Thermogemmata fonticola: one gene and its partners. The protein of the gene in region 3 interacts with the protein of the main gene of each other region in a pairwise test. Links are inferred from orthologs where the notes say so. Each region holds a gene or a part of one and is shown on either strand. Other genes may lie near its edges.

Evidence for each region. Proteins that work in one complex are often made in the same cells at the same time.
Region 1: the proteins of recO (region 3) and H0921_RS08980 interact in binary tests that used the Escherichia coli proteins (3 or more experiments, as listed by UniProt). The link is inferred for Thermogemmata fonticola from one-to-one orthologs.
Region 2: the proteins of recO (region 3) and recR interact in binary tests that used the Escherichia coli proteins (3 or more experiments, as listed by UniProt). The link is inferred for Thermogemmata fonticola from one-to-one orthologs.

Annotation. Positions count from the first base shown.
Region 1 is NZ_JACEFB010000005.1:103,920-107,842, forward strand. The notes cover bases 23-2,774. They hold H0921_RS08980 (single-stranded DNA-binding protein), read left to right. Parts: upstream 23-1,019; coding sequence 1,020-1,529; downstream 1,530-2,774. Other genes in these bases: rpsF (30S ribosomal protein S6), read left to right, coding at 36-560; rplI (50S ribosomal protein L9), read left to right, coding at 1,761-2,339; H0921_RS08990 (putative molybdenum carrier protein), read right to left, coding at 2,448-2,774. Outside these bases: more of H0921_RS08990, read right to left, coding at 2,775-2,996; dnaB (replicative DNA helicase), read left to right, coding at 3,364-3,923. UniProt on the Escherichia coli protein: Plays an important role in DNA replication, recombination and repair. Binds to ssDNA and to an array of partner proteins to recruit them to their sites of action during DNA metabolism. Acts as a sliding platform that migrates on DNA via reptation.
Region 2 is NZ_JACEFB010000001.1:681,463-685,537, reverse strand. What follows is about bases 23-2,926. They hold recR (recombination mediator RecR), read left to right. Parts: upstream 23-1,105; coding sequence 1,106-1,747; downstream 1,748-2,926. Other genes in these bases: rpoN (RNA polymerase factor sigma-54), read left to right, coding at 1,833-2,926; H0921_RS02510 (YbaB/EbfC family nucleoid-associated protein), read left to right, coding at 648-1,007; dnaX (DNA polymerase III subunit gamma/tau), read left to right, coding at 23-645. Also shown: more of dnaX, read left to right, coding at 1-22; more of rpoN, read left to right, coding at 2,927-3,545; H0921_RS02495 (acyl-CoA carboxylase subunit beta), read left to right, coding at 3,542-4,075. UniProt on the Escherichia coli protein: May play a role in DNA repair. It seems to be involved in an RecBC-independent recombinational process of DNA repair. It may act with RecF and RecO.
Region 3 is NZ_JACEFB010000006.1:240,749-245,876, reverse strand. The notes cover bases 1,375-4,298. They hold recO (DNA repair protein RecO), read left to right. Parts: upstream 1,375-2,432; coding sequence 2,433-3,164; downstream 3,165-4,298. Other genes in these bases: H0921_RS10545 (tetratricopeptide repeat protein), read left to right, coding at 3,154-4,298; pdxH (pyridoxamine 5'-phosphate oxidase), read right to left, coding at 1,580-2,260; H0921_RS10560 (serine hydrolase domain-containing protein), read right to left, coding at 1,375-1,403. Outside these bases: H0921_RS10565 (prenyltransferase/squalene oxidase repeat-containing protein), read left to right, coding at 1-111; more of H0921_RS10560, read right to left, coding at 156-1,374; more of H0921_RS10545, read left to right, coding at 4,299-4,509; H0921_RS10540 (LptE family protein), read left to right, coding at 4,506-5,128. UniProt on the Escherichia coli protein: Involved in DNA repair and RecF pathway recombination.

The sequences.
Region 1 (3,923 bases), on a different replicon or contig from region 3:
TGCCTGCGCTGGCAGTCCCAAAAGTGAGGCTAACCATGCCAGTCAACACCTACGAAACGATGTTGCTCCTGGACCCCACCAAGGTCAGTACGGACAGCGAGGGAGTCCTCAAGCATTTGCATGCCCTCTGGGAACGGCATGAGGCGAAGATTCTCGTCAGCCGCCCTTGGGACTACAACCACAAATTGGCCTATCCGATTCGCAAGTTCAAAAAAGGGGCGTATCACGTCATCTATTATCAGCAGGACAGCCAAAAACAGCGGGAACTGGACCGTGATATCAAACTCCAGGAAGGCCTCGTCCTGCGCCATCTGACAATCCGTTTGCATCCCAAATGGGTGGACGCCATGCTCAACGTGGCACGCGAGGATCATTCGACGGCCTTCGCTCTGCGGGGCATGCGTGAAGATGTACCTTTGGCAGAAGACGTGCCTCCCTCAGCGACCCCGGACAGCGGAGCCGCCGAAGCTCCTCCAGCTTCCACTCCGACTCCGGCCCCGACGCCTGCACCCACCCGCCGCTCGCGCCGCAGCGCGGAGGGTGCCGATAAATCGGAATAAACCGCATACACCCACCCTGAAGTTCTCGTGCTCCCGCGAGTATTGACAAAACCACCGTTGTTGACGAAACCATCGTTCTCATCGCTCCGTCCCGCTCGATGGCCTCTACCTGAGCGGGGGCAAGGAATTGCCTACCTGTTTCTCCGGTAAGATAGGATTGATGCCATTTTTTCCGCGCGAGGTAAGGCAACAGGCTCGCTTCTTCCTGCCTGATCCTTGGAGTTGTTCCATCTTCCCGCCCTTCCCGGAATAGTAGGATTGTGCTGGCAGTCAATTTCTCCGACGCCCGCACCTACGGGGTATCCGATGTTCTAAACCCCTCGGCTGATTTTTTTCCACCTACGGACCTTGCGATGGACAGGTGGGTGTGGGATAGTTGGTAAGAGGATGGCGTCTCAACCGTTTCCCAGAGTCTGAACCGTATCCCCTAGCGAGACCCATCCGAGAGGAGGTCGCACCATGGCGACGTTGAACAAAGTGATGTTGATTGGCCGGCTGACCGACAATCCGGAAGCTCCACGCACCCTTCCCAGCGGCAACACGGTCATCAAGTTCCGCTTTGCCGTCGGGCGCAGCCGCAAAAATCCCCAAACCGGGCAATGGGAAAACGATCCCAACCCCCTCTACATCGATTGTGAAGCCTACAGCCGGCCGGACACACGCCGCAATCTGCCCGAACTGATCTACCAATATGCGCGCAAGGGAGACCCGCTCTACATTGAGGGGCGGTTGCAACTCGACCAATGGGAAGACAAAAACGGCGGCGGCAAACGCTCCAAACACAAAGTCGTGGTGGAAAGCATCGAATTCCTGGGCAGCCGCAATCCCGATGGCCCGCCTCCCGCCCCGGCCAACCGTTCCAATTCCCGCGTGACCGCCTCTGCTCCCCACGATGAGGAATTGCCGGACTCCTATACCCCGGATACCCCCTCCACCGGCCAAGAGGATGAGGACCCCATTCCTTTCTGATCCGCAGATTCTGATACGCAGATCATCCGCCCCTGAAGCGTGGCCGCTGGCTTAAGCCAAGGCCACGAGCAGGACCTGCCGGGAGGAATTACGCCCCCCTGCGGACAGTGGCCGGATTGATCCCTAAGATGACAAATCCCGGTACTGTATGCGCGAGGGGACATAGCTCACCCAATGGAAAAGAGTCCGCCCGGCATCGCATCCGCGGCGGATTCCTAAGGAGTAATTTCCATGGCCAAGAAAAGCTCAGCCAAGGCAGCCGGTCAAGCCGCGACAACCGCTTCCACCCAACGCCAGCCCAAAAAGAAAATCAAAAAGCGGCAACAGGTGAAAAAGGACCCGCATGGCAACGTCTTCGTCGTGCTAGTCCAGGATGTTCCTCATCTCGGACGGCAAGGAGAGGTCGTGCGGGTTCGTCCCGGCTATGCCCGCAATTACCTGTATCCCTACGGATTGGCGGTACCCCCCACCGAGGAAAACCTCCGCCGCTTGGAACAGTACAAGATTCAGGTCCAGAAAGCACGCGAAGCGAAAATCGCGGACCTCAAGGTGTTGGCCGAGCAACTCTCCCGCCTGCCCGTTATCACCATCGAAGCCAACGCCAACGAAGAAGGCCATCTCTATGGGTCGATCGGTCCGGTCGAAATCAGCAAATACCTCAAGGGGAAGAATCTGCTTGTCGAACCGGAAATGATCCGCATGGAGCAGCACATCAAGGAGGCCAACACCATCGTCGAAGTGCCGGTGCACCTGGGCTATTCCATCGAAGCCAAGATTCAGGTCGCCGTTATCGCCGCGACCCGGCGTTGAAAAGCCGTCAGGACGAACCGGGAACAACAGCCAACACAAGCCTTCCCAGCGGCGTGGGCCAGCACATTCCCCCACCAGGGTCGGAAAAAAAAAGACCAGGCCCAAGGACTATATTCCGGAAGACACGATGGGCGGCGCGCTGACTCCCCCGGCTGACTGGTTTTTGACCAGTTGAAAAACCTGCACCAAAAAGCGGTAGGTGAATTCCTCGATCCCCTCGGCGTTACTTTCGCGATTCCCCGCCACGTTCAACACAAAAATGTTATTTTGGACCAGCCATTGGAACACCTCTTCCGGCGTCACTTTCACTTTGGAACGCGGGGATTTCGGATACGGGATTTTCAATAAGGGCCGCTGGAGTTCTTCGGCATAGCGGAGAGTGGCAGCCACACCATCCGCATTCCAGCGACTGGCGATACAGAGCGTGCCCCGAGCAAATTCCACATTCCGACGTGTTCGCTTGGTGTATTCGCTTGTGGGTAAAGCCAGCATGCCGTAGAGCCGCTCGTATTCGGGCTTCGGGCCATCCTCGGTCAGAAAACCTTTCGGCATCCAGCCGCCCGTAGGTATGCCACAGGCTTTAGCGGCCTTCAAACCTCCCAAATCCGCACCCGTCTGCCCCCCGGAAATCACCCGCTTCAACTCAAATGCCGCCATGATTGCACCCCCCGGAAGTCCTGGATACCCCCCCCGCTGGCAAGACGAACCTGGACATGATGGAATGAAGGCTTCGTCCCCCTTGTGTTTATTCTACAGCAGCGATAGCACAACTGTCTTTTGATCTGACGGTAGCGCTCGTGTGATCACTCGATGGCCAGGCCCCGGCCTCAGCGACGCCGGATGGACTACACCACCAACCTTGCAATCGCCCTTCCCCGTCTAGCACAATCAGGATATGTTAGGCACCCGCGGAGCAGGACAGGTTAGGGTGTAAGGTCCGCGGCAACGAGCGGGATTCGCCGCCCGGACCGCCCTGTCCTGCCCCAGAGTTTGAGTTGTTGATGTCGCCGGAAGGCAGAGTAAGATGTCCGACGGACTGAATGAGCGTGCTTTACCCCATAACCTTGAAGCGGAAAAAGGGGTCCTGGGAGGCATTCTCCGCGACCCTGACGAATTGCCGACCGTGCAACAGTTGTTACGTCCTGACAATTTCTATCTCGATGCGCACCAGAAGATCTACGCTGCCATCCTGGAGCTGGCCAACGAGAACCTTCCCATCGATCTGGTCATGCTCCATGAGCGGCTGAAGCGGAACAAACAACTGGAAGATGTGGGAGGCGCCCTTTATCTGACCGAATTGTGGGAGGCGGTTCCTACAGGGGCGAATGCGGAATACCATGCCCGCATCGTGCGGGATGCCGCCATGGTGCGCAGCCTCATCCACGCGGGCACGGAAATCCTCCGGGAAGCCTACGAACGCACACAATCGGCAGATGAGTTGGTCGCCCAGGCGGAACGCCGCATCATGGACATCGCCAGGGCGGGCTTGATTGGCGAAACCAAGACCCTTTCGGAAGCCATCCATGAAGCCTTCGCCCGCATCGATGCCCGGACAGGACGGGACAGCAGTCAATTGGCGGTGAG
Region 2 (4,075 bases), on a different replicon or contig from region 3:
ACACGGAGCGCTCCTTCGGCCAGTTCCGGCAGCAGCATCGGGGCCAAAAGAATGGAGGGGCTAGCGGCATCCGAGCCGTCCGGCCCCATCCCCTTGACCCCGGAGACGGTCGCAGAGGTGTGGTCGGAATGCCTGCGCCGCCTGACGGACAGATTTCCTATCCTCGCTAATCATCTCAAGCAGGCCTTGCCGCCAGCAATTTCCGGGCCAAATACGGTAGTGATCCGCTTCCCGGCGCCATACAATTTGGCATACGAGGCGTGCAGTCAAAACGAGCACTTTGCTCGCCGCCTCGAAGAGACGCTCCTAGCAGTCACGGGGCAGCCGGTGGCCGTCCGTTACGAGCGGGTTCCGACGCTAGGCGGTAGCGGCTCCGCTGGCGAGGCAAGCTCAGGATTGGCCGGTCTTCCGGCTTCGGGAATGGTTCCGCCGGGACCAGGGTCAGCCAGCGGGAGCGATCCCCGCCGCCCTTGGCTCGATTGGCCCTTGTTCCGCAAAGCCATCGAGACGCTCGACGCCCAGATCATCCGTGTCGATGAGGGTTTCCAGCCGCGGCCCCCGGCGACGACCCACGAGCCGCCCCGCCCTAGCGACAACGGGGAGCAACCGCCGGAGACTAACTCCGAACCGGACGACGAGGGATAAGAATGTTCAAAGAATTCGGCCAATTGATGAGCCTGCTCCGCAATTCCGGCAAACTTCAGGAGCAGTTGCAGCAGTTCCAGCAGCAGTTGGGCCAGATTGTGGTGGAAGCCTCCGCCGGCGGCGGCTATGTCACCGCCCGCATGAATGGCCGCCTGGAACTGGTCGATCTCCGGCTGTCGGAAGACCTGCTGGCTCTCCAGGACCGGGAAATGATGGAGGATTTGATCGTGGCGGCGGTGAATCAGGCCTTGCAGCAGGTGCGGCAGCGGATCGCCGAGGAAGGGGCGAAGATCGCCGCTCAATTGGGTTTGCCCGCCGGCCTGGGCGGCTTGCCAGGATTTGGACCTCCGTCTGGTTCGTAACTGCCGGATCGCGGGCGGCCTGTCGCAGGCGGCTTGACGGCGGGAAGTCCACTGGAGGGCCGGAAGTACAGAGGACTGCAGGGGGGAGGAAGCACGGCGTGGGAACAGGTCGGACGTTTGCAGGAGCGGCTCCGGTGACGCAGGCGGAAAAAGGTGTCTTGGGAGAGGTGTTGCAGGAATTGACGAAGCTGCCGGGGATCGGCCCCAAGAGTGCGGAGCGGATCGCCTTTTATCTGCTGGCGGGGGATCGCAGCCGGGCCAAAGCGCTGGTGGAAGTGTTGCAGCGGGCCATTGAACGCCTGCGTCCTTGCCGCGAGTGCTTTTATCTGAGTGATGAGGAATTGTGCCCCATCTGCCAGGACCCCAAGCGGGATGGCAGCGTGCTATGCGTGGTAGAGACGCCGCGCGATGTCGGTGTGATCGAACGCGTGGGGACTTTCCGTGGGCGGTATCATGTGCTGGGAGGCCGTTTGGCCCCGTTGGAGGGAGTGGGACCAGAACGGCTGACCTTTTCCGCCCTAGTGGAACGGGTGCGGCGCGGCGGTGTTCGTGAGGTCATCCTGGCCACCAGCCCCACCGTAGAGGGAGATGGCACCGCCCTGTTCGCCGCGGACCTGCTCGCCCCCACCGGGGTAACAATCACCCGCTTGGCCCGGGGCTTGCCCAGCGGCGGGTCGCTAGAATTGGCCAATCCCCAAATGCTGGCCGACGCCCTAGAAGGACGCCGGGCTTTTACCTGACCTAACCTGGTACAGGCCATGACCTGCCCCCTCTGGTCCGACTCCCCGGAGGGCGCGTAATTCTGGACGGGAGGAAAGAGTACGCATGAGTTCGCTGCGCCTCGGAATGGACATGCAGTTGATCCAAGGTCAGAAGATGATTCTGGCCCCGCGCATGATCCAGTCCATGGAAATCCTCCAGTTGCCCCTGGCGGACTTGCAGGCGCGCATCGAGCGGGAGTTGCAAGAAAACCCCTTCCTGGAGCTACGCGAGCGGCTTGGCGAAGCCGCAAGCTCCCGCGCCAAAGAGGAGTCCTCCGCCGAACCCCTGCACTACGATGAGAGCGGCGCCAGCGAATACGAGCGGCTCGAACAACTCAACCGCGAATGGGAGGGGGTGTTCGATGACGAGCCGCGCTTGAGCCGCTCCGCCGTCGAGGAAGCCGGCGAACGCAAACTGGAAGTCATGGCCAACGTGCCGGACCGGGCGCCTTCCTTGCAAGAGCACCTGGCGGCCCAAATCGCCGAATGGGACCTCGACGACCGCACGCGCCGCTTGGCTTTGCACATCTGCTCCTACATCGACCGCACCGGCTATCTCGGTACACGGGTGAGCATCCGCACGCGCCGGGGCCAGCGCGACGAGCATGAAGAGGAAATTTTCCGCCCGGTGCCACTGTCAGAAATCGCCGCCACTTTCGACGAGCAACCGACCACTGCGGAGGAAGTCGAACAGGTCCTCCTCAACGTCGTGCAGAAACTCGATCCCCCCGGCGTCGGCGCCCGCAACATGGCCGAATGCCTCTTGCTCCAAATCACTGAAGAGACCCCTCACGCCGACATGCTCCGCGTCTTGATTCGCGATCATCTCGAAGACATTGCCCACAACCGCTTGCCTGTTATTCAACGGGCCACCCACTGGGATATTCCCGCCATCCAGGCGGCGATCGAGACGCTGCGGCATCAACTCGATCCCAAACCCGGCCTGCGCTTCGGGGAAAGCGAAGCTCGCTATGTCCTCCCTGATGTCATTGTGGAACGGACCGACGATGGGAATTACACCGTTCGGCTGGTGGAAGACTGGGTCCCACCGATTCGGATCAGTCGGCGCACTGTCGAGCTGCTGCGCCGCACGGACCTGGATGAGCCGACCCGGCAAATGCTGCGCAAGAAGTTGCAAGCCGCCGATTGGCTGGTTAAGGCGGTGGAACAGCGGCGGCAGACCATCCTGAAGGTGACCCAAGCCATTATCGAGCATCAGCGTCCGTTCCTCGACCTGGGACCGGAACACATCCAGCCGCTCAAGATGCAGCAGATTGCTGAGCAGGTCGGTGTCCACGTCACGACGGTCAGCCGGGCCGTGGATGAAAAATGGGTGCAAACCCCCCGCGGCCTCTTTCCCCTCAAGCGCTTCTTTGGCGGCGGTAAAGCTAACGAGCAGACCGGCGAAGATGTCGCTTACGAAGTCATCAAGCAGAAGCTGCTGGAACTTGTCGCCCAGGAGGACAAAGCCAATCCCCTCTCGGATGAGGAATTGGTCGCCCGCCTCAATGCCGCCGGTTATCCGGTGAAACGGCGGACAGTGACCAAATACCGCAAGCTGCTCAACATCCCCTCCAGTCGGCAGCGGAAGGACTGGTCCCGTGTGGAAGCTCGTGCGGATCCCACGGCTCAGGTCGAGGTCTCCTCGGCTTATCCGCCTCCGCATCCCGCAGGTCGTCCGGACGCCCCGGAAGCGGGGCCGGCCTTTCCCTCCCCCTCCCTTGGTCCCGCCGCCGAGCAGCCACCTGCGGACATGGAGGAAGCATCCCGGCCATGATCCCTGACTTTCGAGCCGAGGAGGAGCGCCTGCGTCAAGGCGGTGGTCCGGCCGCCATAGCTCGCCAGCATGAGAAAGGACGCCTGACGGCCCGCGAACGGATCGCCCGCCTTTTGGACGACCCGCCCGCCTGGCTGGAGTTGGGCTTGTGGGCGGCGTGGAATATGTACAGCGAATGGGGCGGGGCGCCGGCAGCGGGAGTTATCACCGGCATTGGCCGCGTCGCTCAGCGCCACGTCATGATCATCGCCAACGACGCCACGGTCAAAGCCGGCGCCTTCTTCCCCATGACGGTCAAAAAGGTCCTTCGCGCCCAAAGGATTGCCCGCGAGCAGCGTCTGCCGCTCCTGTACCTGGTGGATTCCGCTGGCGTCTTCCTGCCGCTGCAAGATGAAGTCTTCCCCGATGAGGACGATTTTGGCCGTATCTTTCGCAACAACGCCGTGCTCTCCGCGGAAGGGATTCCCCAATTGGCGGCGATCATGGGCAACTGCGTGGCCGGAGGAGCCTATCTGCCTGTCCTGTGCGAC
Region 3 (5,128 bases):
CGTTGGGAAAATCCTCTGGAACTCGTGCGAGAAAACGAGCCTTTGGTAGCCACCGCGCAAGCTGTCATCGCTTTAGCATTGTGCCACAAGAATCTGCAAGTCCGGCGCTAATCTACCGGCCTTTGACCGACTCCCGCGGTTATCCTCCGGTAGGATCACGGTTTTTTCTTCGCCTGGCCGTAGCCGACGGCTTGCGCCGCGAGTGTGCCCACCTGCCGCCGCAAAGGAGTCACGTTCCCCTTTTCATCAGGATGGAGGCGATTGGTGAGCAGGATCACCGCGGTTTGTGTCGCCGGATCAAGCCACAGACTGGTGCCGGTAAAACCGGTATGTCCGAAGCTGCGGTCCCTGGGAAACAGATCACCTCGTGGTGCGGAATAAGGGGTATCCACGTCCCAACCGTAGGTTCGCAAGCCGGTGGTTACGGCACCTGAGGGGGATTGGCCCACTGTGACCTTGCGGGGAGTTGTCCATTGCCGGACGGTCGATTCGCGGAACAGTCGTTTCCCATCGAGTTCTCCGCCTTGCAGGAGCATGCGGCAGAATCGAGCCAGGTCCTGAGCTGTCGAAAACAAACCGGCATGGCCGGCGATGCCTCCGAGGAGAGCAGCTCGTGGATCATGGACCTCGCCCTGAAGCATCCGCTCTTGCCGGCGCCCTGTTCCAGCGGAGCGGCGCTTCTGATCCTCGGTTAGCTTATAGTCCGTGTCCTTCATTCCCAAAGGTTCCCAGAGCTGCTTGCGGCAAAAAACTTCCAAGGACTGTCCGCTGACAAGTTCCACCACGCGACCCAGGACGAGATACCCAACGTCCGAGTAACGGAACCGCTCGCCCGGCGGATTCAGCAATTTCAAGCGTGCAATCCGTTCCCAGGCTTGCTTCGCACCCGCCGCATAGTCCGCCAGGGGATTGTCCGCAATCAGCCCCGCTGTGTGGAGCAACAGGTGTTCGAGAGTGACCTTTTCCTTACCTTCTGCTGCAAATTCAGGCCAGTACCGGGCAACCGTGTCACTGACACGCAATTGTCCTGCCTCGACCAGATGCATGACGGCACTGGCTGTCGCCACCGGTTTGGTCAGCGAAGCCAGATCAAAGAGGGTGTCCATCGTCATCGGCTGCCGCTGGGGTTGTTGCAAGCGGTCGCCGAAGGCCTTGATATAAAGCGAGCGGTCCTTGTGTAAGATGTGCACGACGGCTCCCGCAGTTTCTCCCTGTTCGATGGCCTGCTGGACAGCTGCATCAATTTGCTTCAGCACCTCCGAGACACCGGATGGGAATAACCCCCCTGCCAAGCTGGAGATAGCGGTATAACCGATCGGTGCCGCGGTACCGCCCGATTTCCCACCTGATAGGTGAGCCAATACGGCAAACAATGAGCTTCGTAACCACTCACGCCGTTGCATGTCTCCGCCTCCCCCTCGAACTGAAGCATTGCTTCCCAATAACGGTACCTCCCCTAAGTCATACACTGCCCTGCTATTGGTTCCCCGATGCGGGCGTATCCCCAAAAGCAACGTTACGAGCACGCCTTGCCGCATGCCGAAAAGCCCGCGCGGTTCCGCTGGCGTTTAGCCGGCCATCACGGGGCCAGACGGCAGCGCTGCCAGGGAGCGCCTACCCGGCTGCGGGAAAACTGGATGCGGTCATGCAGGCGGTTGGGTCGTCCTTGCCAGAACTCGAACACGAAAGGCACCAGGCGATATCCCCCCCAATGGGGCGGGCGCGGAATGTTCCCATCCGGATACCGAGCCATCCACTCCGCATGCAGGCGTTCCAGATAGGTCCGATCCGGAATGACTGCACTTTGTTCGGATGCCCAGGCCCCCAGGCGCGAACCCAAGGGACGGGTTCGAAAATATTCATCCGATTCTTCCGCGCTGGTCAACTCTACGATTCCTTCCACACGTACCTGCCGCTCCAGAGGGTGCCAGGGAAAAACCAGGGCGGCCTGCGGATTGGCGGATAATTCGCGGGCCTTGCGACTTTGATAGCTCGTGAAAAAGGTCAGACCCCGTTCATCGAAACCTTTGAGCAGGACCATGCGGGCGGAAGGCTTTCCGTCTGGAGCCGCCGTTGCCAGAACCATGGCATTCGGCTCCGGCAAGCCTGCGGCCAAAGCCTCCTCGAACCACCGTTGAAATAATGCCAGGGGATCGTCTCCGGCTTGCTCTTCCGACAAACCACCCTGGCTGTACTCCTGGCGTAACTCTGCGAGTGAGCGGCCCAAACCCGATCCTGATGGATTGGTGTGTTCGACCATCGTGATTCCCTGAAGTCGGCATTTACCCCTTCGAGGAAGGGCGATTTTGACTCCGCCCCACCTAGCCGTAACGTCCTCCCTCCGGCTTGCAGCAACCTGCGCGACATATCATTCCTAGACATACCATCACTATATTCCCAACCCAAGAGGTGGAATACCGAGGGCCGTCCAGATGCCAGCGGAAGCAGCCACGGGACTGGTAGTCCGAGCCAGTGACTGGAGTGAAACCAGCCGCATCGTCACTCTTTTCACACGCGAATGGGGCAAGATACGCGCCTTGGCCAAAGGCGGGCGGCGCTTGCGCTCCAATTTCGAGATCGCTTTCGACCTGCTTACTGTCTGCCGGGTGATGGTCATTCGCAAAGGTCACGGCGGACTCGACCTGCTCACGGAAGCACGGGTAGAACAGCGCTTTGCCATCCTACGGAAAAGCTTGGCTGCTTTATATGTCGGCTACTACTTGGCGGAACTGCTCGCAGAAGGAACCCAAGATTACGATCCGCACCCGACCCTCTACGACACCGCCATTTCCGCCTTGGAATCCCTCGAAGCCGGTAGACATCCTGCCCTAGTCGCCACGGAATTTGAACTTGCTTGGTTGCGGGAAGTTGGTTATAGCCCACGCCTGGATGCCTGTGCTGTCTGCGGGGGGTCCGTCGGGGGGGAGGATGTGGTATGGAGTCCGGCAGCGGGTGGAGTGGTCTGCCCTCAATGCCGCAGCCGGGTTTTGGAAGGAGTACGCCTCTCCCCCGGTAGCTGGTTGTGGTTGCAGCGGTTGTCGCAAGGGGAAGCTTTACCCGCCTCCCTCCCCCCGCCCTGTGATGTCCGCCAGGCTCTGGGTCTGGCCGTTACCCAGGTACTGGGCCGGCGACCGAAAATGCTGAGGTATCTGGATGGCCAGTAACACAGCCAGAACAAAATATCACCGTCTAGGCGCTCCCCGCACGGTGCTCCTCCTCTGGTGTCTGCTAGCCGCCCTTTGGGTCGGCACCACTGGCTGCCACAGTTGGCAGAACTTCCGCGAGCGGGCTGTCCAGTTCCGCCATGCCGTCTTCGATAGCAGCTATCAGGACCCTAAAGCCCAGGAGAAAATGACCGAGGCCGACCGCCTCTTCGCCGAGGGACGTTACTCTCAAGCCCGCAAAATCTACAAGAAACTGGCCGACAACCAGGGCAATCCGACTGACCTAGCCGAACGGGCACGTTTCTTCCAGGCCGAGTGCCGCTTCCACGAAGGCCACTATCCGGAAGCTGTGGATACTTATCACCGGCTACTTCTGGACTTCCCTGCTGGGGCTTATCGCCGCGATGCCTGTAACCGCATGTATCAGATTGCCGACTACTGGCTCAACGATTTCCGCGATGAACTCGCTCGGCGCAAAGACGAATCCGGCATCCTCTACTGGCGCCCCCGCTGGCCGAACCCCTTCGATCGCACTCGGCCCGCTATCGATCAGGAGGGGCGGCTCCTGGAAACCCTCAACAACATCTGGGTGCAGGACATTTCCGGCCCTTACGCCGACAAGGCCATGTTCTGGTGTGGTTACATCAACTTCGTCCGGGGCAACTTTCAGGAAGCCGATCACTGCTTCAGCCAACTCGTCGAATTCCACAAGGACAGCCCCTTGCTGCCGCATGCGCTCCTCTATGCCGTGCAAGCCAAAAATGCCGCCACCGGAGGACCGGATTACGACATCCGCCGCGCCGCCGAAGCTCTACACCTGATTCACATGGCAGAAACGAGCTTGCCGGAATTCACTCAGGACCCGCAGCTCTCCGAACGCCTGCGCCGCGCCAAACAAGCTATTCGCCAGCAACAGGCAGAACACGATCTGCGCACCGCCGAATACTACGAGCGCACCGGCCATCCCGGATCGGCGGTTTTCTACTATGAACTCGTCCGCCGCCGCTATGCCGGCACCCGCTACGCCGACCTCGCCACACAACGCAAGGAACATCTGCTCGCGCTCGCCCAAGCGGGGCGGCCTGCACCAGGGAATGACCCTTGGGCCATTCTGCAAGCCAAATGGAAAGAATGGTTCGGGGATCCTCAACCGGTGATCACGCCAGCTTCTAGCCAAGTGCCCGCTCCCACGGCTCCCCCTACTCCCCCACAGCCAGCGTCCCCTCCTAGCCCATCCTCCCCTCAGCCTTCTGCCACGGAGATGAAGCCAGAGGCGCCCAACCCACTTCCCGGCGATCTTCCAGATCGCGGGGCTTCCGTTCCTCCTCCGGGGAAGATGCCATGAAGCCGATCCACGCCTTCCACCCTGCCCCCGCCCAGCGATGCCATCCTCGGCGCACATTCCTGTCTTGGCTCGGCGGAACCGCTCTCGCATTCGTTGGTTGCCAGAACACCGGCCCGATCCACATTTTCGGGTATCGCCTCGGTGCAGATGCACTTTATGATCCCAACATCCGCACTGTCTACGTCCCAGTCTTCGCCAACCGGGCCTTGCAAACGACCCCCTACCGCGGCTTTGAAGTGGACCTGACCCAGGCCGTCATTCGGGAGATTGGGCGAACCACTTCCTTCCGGGTTGTCTCCGATCCCGAACGAGCCGACACGGAGTTGATCGGAGTCATCGTCGGCATCCAGAAGCAAATCCTCAATCGTACCCAACAGAACATGGTCCGGGATGGCGACTTGATTGTCACCGTCGATGTGGTCTGGCGCGACTTGCGTGACGGCACTATCCTCTCCGCCCCCCGCAAAGGAGCACGTCCCCCAGCAGCTCCCTTACCAGGAGACATCCTACCCATCCCCGGCCCCTTTGATCCCAATCTCCCCCCTCCAGCTCCCTTGCCCGAAGCACCTCAAGTCATCCCCACGCGCTTGGTCGCCGCCGGACGATACTTGTCCGAATT